Sagittula stellata E-37: one gene and its partner. The protein of the gene in region 1 interacts with the protein of each later gene in a pairwise test. Links are inferred from orthologs where the notes say so. Each region holds a gene or a part of one and is shown on either strand. Other genes may lie near its edges.

Evidence for each region.
Region 2: the proteins of ABFK29_RS06780 (region 1) and ileS interact in binary tests that used the Escherichia coli proteins (3 or more experiments, as listed by UniProt). The link is inferred for Sagittula stellata E-37 from one-to-one orthologs.

Annotation. Positions count from the first base shown.
Region 1 is NZ_CP155729.1:1,435,602-1,438,797, reverse strand. The notes cover bases 317-3,196. They hold ABFK29_RS06780 (HyaD/HybD family hydrogenase maturation endopeptidase), read right to left. Parts: upstream 2,121-3,196; coding sequence 1,512-2,120; downstream 317-1,511. Other genes in these bases: cybH (Ni/Fe-hydrogenase, b-type cytochrome subunit), read right to left, coding at 2,462-3,196; ABFK29_RS06785 (HypC/HybG/HupF family hydrogenase formation chaperone), read right to left, coding at 1,188-1,508; ABFK29_RS06790 (hydrogenase accessory protein), read right to left, coding at 793-1,176; ABFK29_RS06795 (hydrogenase expression/formation protein), read right to left, coding at 317-779. Outside these bases: more of ABFK29_RS06795, read right to left, coding at 1-316.
Region 2 is NZ_CP155729.1:3,996,880-4,000,696, reverse strand. Bases 157-3,657 are described here. They hold ileS (isoleucine--tRNA ligase), read right to left. Parts: upstream 3,354-3,657; coding sequence 357-3,353; downstream 157-356. Other genes in these bases: ABFK29_RS19100 (group III truncated hemoglobin), read left to right, coding at 3,637-3,657; ABFK29_RS19105 (hypothetical protein), read right to left, coding at 3,435-3,572; ABFK29_RS19115 (histidine phosphatase family protein), read right to left, coding at 157-192. Also shown: more of ABFK29_RS19115, read right to left, coding at 1-156; more of ABFK29_RS19100, read left to right, coding at 3,658-3,817. UniProt on the Escherichia coli protein: Catalyzes the attachment of isoleucine to tRNA(Ile). As IleRS can inadvertently accommodate and process structurally similar amino acids such as valine, to avoid such errors it has two additional distinct tRNA(Ile)-dependent editing activities.

The DNA of each region.
Region 1 (3,196 bases):
TCCTCGTTCGCGGCCAAAACCACTTCGGGCATGTCGGTCACCTCGAACGTGTCGAGAATCAGCGTGTCCATCGAGTTGAAGAACTGCACCCGCCAGACATGCGGCAGCGCCGTCGCCGTGACGCGGCAGTTGCCATAGCCGCGCGACAGCAACGTGGCCGACCCCTGCCCCAGCGCGACATCGAGCCACAGCAGGTCCGGTTCGGTGTGCGGCAGGAGGGTCAGGTTGACGACGTGCAGCTCGCGCGCGGTCGCGTAGTTGGCCGATTTCTCCTCAAGCTCGACGGCCAGCGCGGGCGCGTTGACCACGCCCATGCCCTTTGGCGCCTGCGCCCCGGCGGCGGGCCTGCGCGGGATGAAGGCGCGTGCCCGGGCGGCCTGCGGCACCTGCGCGACCTCGATCCGGTCGACGCCTTCGCCGGTCACACGCCAGACCCCTGCAAAGACCGATTCCTGCGCGGCGAGCGCGGGCAGACCCCAGACCTTCACCGCCACTTCGCCCTCTCCCAGCGTCTCCTTGATCAGGGCGAGGTTCGCAGCGTTCAGGCCGGTCAGATCGAAGGTCCTTGAACCACCGTCGCGGGCCACCTGCGTGCAGGCCTCTCCGACCTCTGCCAGCAGGGCCATGGCCGCGCCTGCGTCGCCCGCCACGTCCGGCACATGCGGCGCATAGGTGCGCATGTCCTGCGGCATCGGCATGTATTCGAGCTGCGCCTCCTCATCGCCCAGGGGCTGCGATCCGGGCCCGAAACCCACCGGGGGCAGTACGAAATTCGACATCTGTCTCTCTCCCTTATTCCGCGGCGACCGGCAGGCTCAGGATATGCGCGACGCGGGCCATGTAGTCGTCCCAGTCGCGGACCTTCGGCACGGCGCCGATCATCTCGCCCGCGCGCCAGAAGATCAGGCTGGGGGTCTTGAAGACCTTGGTTTCGTTGCGGACCTGTTCTTCTATGGCATCGCCGCAGACCGCGCAGTCGAACCGGCCCTGGAAGGCCTGCCGCAGCTCGGGCAGGATCACCGCCACGTCGGCAGTTTCGAGGTTGCGTGCAGGATCGCCGGGGACGAACAGCACATGCGCACCCGCACCGCCCCGCCAGTCTTCAAGCGATCCCATGTCTTCGAAACGGGGCCAGCCGAACTCGGTCGTCAGGCGGGTGATCAGCGGATGGGACATGGCGGTTTCCTTCAGGCGGTGGACTTGCCGGCGGCGAGGGCGGCTTGCAGATGGGGCGGCAGACGCGGCCCGGTGTCTTCGAGATCGGCAAAGGCGTCCCCCAGGTTTCCACCGTTCATCAGCGACCTCAGGCCCGCCAGCGCGCTGGCGATCTTCGCGGCCTCGTCTGCTGTGATGACCTCTCGTGCGGCGCCGAGGAACGTGAGGACGTGGCAGCCCACGGTCGCATCCGGTGTCAGCGACAGGTCGATCACCTCGATCCCCTCCGCGCCCGACGCCATGGCCGAGATGCCGTCGACCGAAAGGATTTCCATCGGGACGCCGACACACATGGCTCAGGCGCCCGCGGGCAGGAATCGGGCATCACCGATGCGGCAGGCCTCTTCCTCGGAAGGGCGGCCCTCTTCGTAAGCGTCGCGCAGGATCGACTTGTCGGCCAGCAGATGCGCATCGGCCTTGCCGGGCGCGGGGGCAATGCCCATGGCGCGCAGCTTCTCCAGCGCGATCTCCAGCGCCGGGGCGATCTGTGCCGCCACCACGGCGCGCAGCCCGCCGCCGTAGTCTTCCAGTTCCTCGGGTTGACAGCCGATCAGGATCAGCGTCTCGGGGCAGTAGCCCATAAGCTGCGACGTCGCGATCACATCCTGAAAACCGGTCTGGTGCAGGGACATCTTCTTGGCGCCCATGAAGGCGGGAACTTCATCCCCCTCGACGATCTTGAGCGTGCCGGGGGTCAGGCCGTAGTCCACCGCGTCGAAGACGATCAGCGTGTCGGCCTCTTCGAGGAACGGCAGCAGGTAGAGCCCCTGCGTGCCCCCGTCGAGCAGCGTCACCTCTTCGGGAAACGACCATGCGGCGGCCAGCGCCTCCACGCAGCGCACCCCGAAGCCTTCGTCGGCCCAGAGCACGTTGCCGATGCCCATGATGAGGGTCTTACCTGTCATGCCGTCCTCCTCCGTCGAGCCGCCTTGCCGGAAGCCTCGTTACCAGACAGGACATTCCATGGATGGCCAGCGGACGGCAACCGACTTGCCAGATCGGGGCGCATTTCCTGCATATTGAACAAACCCTTACCGAATAAGCGTTTTTCCGGGCAGAGTGAGAACTCCCTCGCGCCCAATATGGAAGACAAACTACCACTTTCCTGAAAAATAGACATCACAGTATCCACTCTTAAAATGCATCCCCGACGAATCTTGGAACCGGGCAGCGGAAAGCGGTTGTTCGGAAAGGAAAAAGGCGGGCGCTGCGGCCCGCCTTCCCCTGCCTGTCAGGACGCACCGTGTCAGTCGGCGCGGTCGTCCTTGAACGTGCGGTGCCCCGAGATCATCGTCGACACGATCGACTGCCGGGACATGATGTCCTCGCGGATTGCCACGTAAATGTGGATGATCATGAAGATCACGATGAACCACATGCCGAGGTGGTGGACCGAGTGCACGATCTGGCTGTTGCCGAACAGGGTCAGCACCCAGCTTGTCGCCCCGTAGATGAAGCTGTGATCGCCCAGCCCCTCGCCATACAACGCAAGGCCCGTCAGGATCATGAAGGACAGGCCGACCGTCATGAACATGAACATGGCAAGCTGCGCCAGCGGGTTGTGGCCCACGTACTTCTTGGGCTCGCTTTCGAGGAAGGCGTACCACTTGATCTCGAACCACAGTTCCTTCCACCAGTGGCGGTTCCACACGGGCACGTAGAAAAGCTGCCTGGCATGATGGTTGCCGACGAAGGCCCAGTAGATCCGCCCGAAGAAGCCCACCGTCAGGATCAGCCCGGCGCTGAAATGCGCGAAGCGGGTGTAGCCGAACACGAACTGATGCACCGGCTCGGCGATCTGCATCGACGGGAACGGGTTGCCGATGAACCAGCCGGTGAACACCAGGACAAAGATGCAGGCCGCGTTGATCCAGTGCCACAGGCGCACCGGCGCCTCGTAGACATAGACGGAGGTGCGCTTGCGGATCGACTCGAGGTCCTGCGCGGTGGCGTCGCCGGTCAGGCGGGCCGTCGGCAGGGG
Region 2 (3,817 bases), 2.6 Mb from region 1 along the record:
CAGGTCCTTTGTCGCGGCGACCAACGCGCGGGCCCGGTCCCGCCCCGTGTCGCTGAGCAGGTCGAGGTTGTCCTGCCGGTCGGCATGTCGGGTCAGGATCAGCGTGGACTCTGGGGCCAGGGACAGACCCTGCGGCGCGACGGAGCAGGCGACCAGGGCGGGCATCGACAGCAGGAAGGTGCGGCGGAACATGGGGTCTCCGGAGAAAGTCTCCGGATGATACTGGCAAAAGGGTGACGTTAGGGCAAGTGGCGTGGGCACGTGCAGACGAGCGGGAGGCGTCGGCGATGCTGGCGGGCGAATGCCGTCCCGAAAGGAGAACGCCCCGGCCTAGCGGACCGGGGCGTTCTTGAAGATCAGGACAGCGCCTCGTCGCAGCGGGCGCAGGTGGCCGGGTGGCTGTGTGTGCCCACGTCCGGCAGGATCTTCCAACAGCGCTGGCATTTCTGGCCATCCGCCTTGGCGAAGACCACGGCGATCTCCGGCACGTCGGTCACGCGGAAAGCGTCGTCCGGCGCGGGGGCGTCCGTCAGGGTGATGGCAGACGTGATGCAGATGTCCTCGAAGGTGGTGGTCTTCAGCGCCTCCAGCATCGCGGCGTCGGAGACATGGACCACCGGCGCGGCCTCCAGCGAGGCACCGATGACCTTGTCGGTGCGCTGGATTTCCAGCGCGGCCGTCACCGCGCGGCGGGCGCGGCGCACCATCTGCCATTTCGAGGCCAGCGTGGCGTCGCGCCAGTCGGCGGGCGTCTCCGGCATGTCCTGCAGGTGGATGGAGCTGTCGTCGGCGGGGAAGCGTTCCAGCCAGACTTCCTCCATCGTGAAGACGAGGATCGGGGCGAGCCAGGTCGTCAAACGGTGGAAGAGGATGTCCATCACGGTGCGCGCGGCACGGCGGCGGGCGGTGTCCCCGTCGCAATAAAGCGCGTCCTTGCGGATGTCGAAGTAGAACGCCGACAGCTCGATGGTGCAGAAGTTGAAGACCTGCTGGAAGACACCCTGGAAGTCGTACTTCGAATAGCCTTCGCGCACGGTCTTATCCAGCTCAGCGAGGCGGTGCAGGATGTACTGTTCCAGCTCCGGCATGTCCTTCGCGTCGACGCGCTGGTCCTCGGTGAAGTGGCTGACCGCGCCCAGCAGGTAGCGCATGGTGTTGCGCAGGCGGCGGTAGCTGTCGGCCACGTTCTTGAGGATCTCGGGCCCGATGCGCAGGTCAGCGGTGTAGTCCGACTGCGCCACCCAGAGCCGCAGGATGTCGGCGCCGTACTGCTTGGTCACGTCCTCAGGCGCCACGGTGTTGCCGAGCGACTTGGACATCTTGTTGCCCTTCTCGTCCAGCGTGAAACCATGGGTCAGCACGCCACGATAGGGCGCCCGTCCGCGCGTGCCGCAGGCCTGCAGCATGGAGGAGTGGAACCAGCCGCGGTGCTGGTCGGTGCCTTCGAGGTAGAGATCGGCCAGGCCGTCCTTCGATCCGTCCTCGCGGTCGCGCAGGACGAAGGCATGGGTCGAGCCGCTGTCGAACCACACGTCGAGCACGTCGAAGACCTGCTCGTAGTCGTTGGCGTTGTGGTCGTTGCCCAGGAATCGCTCCTTCGCGCCGGGCTTGTACCACGCATCCGCGCCCTCGGCCTCGAACGCTTCGAGGATGCGGGCGTTGACCTTTTCGTCACGCAGCAGGAAATCCGGATCGTCGGGCCGCGTGTCCTTGCGCACGAAGCAGGTCAGCGGCACGCCCCAGGCGCGCTGGCGCGAAAGCACCCAGTCTGGCCGGGCCTCGATCATCGAGTGCAGGCGGTTGCGCCCGGTCTGCGGCGTCCACTTCACCAGCTCGTCGATGGAGGTCAGCGCGCGGGTGCGGATTGTCGTGCCATAGGTGTCGTTGTTGTCGCCCACCGGCTTGTCGATGGCGGCGAACCATTGCGGACGGTTGAGACGGATCACCGGCGCCTTCGATCGCCAGGAGTGCGCGTCCGAGATCGTCAACCGCTGGCGGGCCAGCAGGTGGTGCACCTCGATCAGCTTGTCGATGACGGCCTTGTTGGCTTTCCCCGGCTTGCCCTTCTCGTCGTAGATACGCAGCCCGCCGAAAAACGGCAGGTCGTCGCGGAACGAGGAGTCGTCGAGGATGTTGTACGTCATCTCCAGCCCGTGTGCGCGGCCGATGGCGTAGTCGTCGTCGCCGTGCGAGGGCGCGGTGTGCACAAAGCCGGTCCCGGCGTCCGCCGTGACGTGTTCGCCGCGCAGCAACGGCACCGGGTAGTTCCATTCGCCACCGCCCTGCGGCACGCCCTCGAACGGGTGGGCGCAGGTGAAACAGTCCAGCAATTCCGGCGGCGCGTCGCGCAGGCGGGTGAACTGGTGCGGCTCCAGCCGGGCGCGGGCGAAGGTCGCTTCGGCCAGATCGTCGGCCATGATGTACTTCTCGCCCTTCACGGCCCAGCATTCCTCGGGCGTGTCGAGCACTTCGTAGAGGCCGTACTTGATCGCCGGGTTGTAGCAGATCGCGCGGTTTTGCGGGATCGTCCAGGGCGTCGTCGTCCAGATGATGACATAGGCGTTGGCGCAGTCGGCAGAGAGCGCCTGCACCTCGTCGGAGTACTTTTCCTCTCCGAACTGATCGAGCAGCAGGTCGGTCAGCGCGTCGGAACCGGCGATGCCCGCGACACGGAAGGCCACCCAGATCGCGTCGGTCTGGCGGTCGTGGTATTCCACCTCAGCCTCGGCCAGCGCGGTCTTTTCGACGGGCGACCACATCACCGGTTTGGAGCCCTGATAAACCAGCCCGTTCATCAGGAACTTCTGGAATTCCTCGGCGATCACGCGCTCGGCGTGGAAGTCCATGGTCAGGTAGGGATCGGCCCAGTTGCCGGTCACGCCGAGACGCTTGAACTCCTCGCGCTGGATGTCGATCCAGCCCTCGGCGAAACGGCGGCATTCCTGGCGGAAGTCGACGACATTGATGGCGTCCTTGTCCTTGCCCTTGGCGCGGTACTGTTCCTCGATCTTCCACTCGATGGGCAGGCCGTGGCAGTCCCAGCCGGGGATGTAGCGCGCGTCGCGTCCCATCATCTGCTGGCTGCGGACGATGAAGTCCTTCAGCACCTTGTTCAGCGCGTGGCCGATGTGCAGGTGGCCGTTGGCGTAGGGCGGGCCGTCGTGCAGGGTAAAGCTTTCGCGGGTCTCGTCCGCGGCGGCCTTGGCTCGGAGCTGGCCGTAGACGTCCATCTCGGCCCAGCGGGCAAGCCAGTCGGGTTCACGCTTGGGCAGGCCCGCGCGCATCGGGAAATCGGTTTTCGGCAGCGCGAGCGTGTCTTTGTAGTCGATCGTGTCGGGGGTGTCGGCGCACATGGGGGCGTCCTTCGGGTCGGAATGCTGGTCTTTGGGTGCGGCGGCGCGGTCAACCCATGCGCCTTGTCCCGGCGTCTCTGGTCAGAGCGCCGGGCAGCTAATTCGAATGATGAAAGCACAGGTCATCATGCGCGCCTTATAGGACGCGGCGCCGGAGGGGTCCAGCGCTGTCGTGCCGTCCGCGCCGGTGCCGCCATGACCCTGTGCCGCAGTGGCCATCCGTCCTGCCGGGGACTATGCTGAGAGACCAAGTTCGAGACGTCCGGCAGAAGGGATTGCGGGCATGGCGGTACAGGCGAAGTTCCCGGTGACTCGGGCCGACATAGAGCGCGTCGTGGCGGCTTTCTATGCGCGGGTCCGGGTGCATCCGGGGCTGGGACCGGTCTTTGCCGTCCATGTGGAGGACTGGCCGACGCACGAGGCGCGGGTGGCCGACTTCTGGGCCAACGCCATCCTCGGCGAGC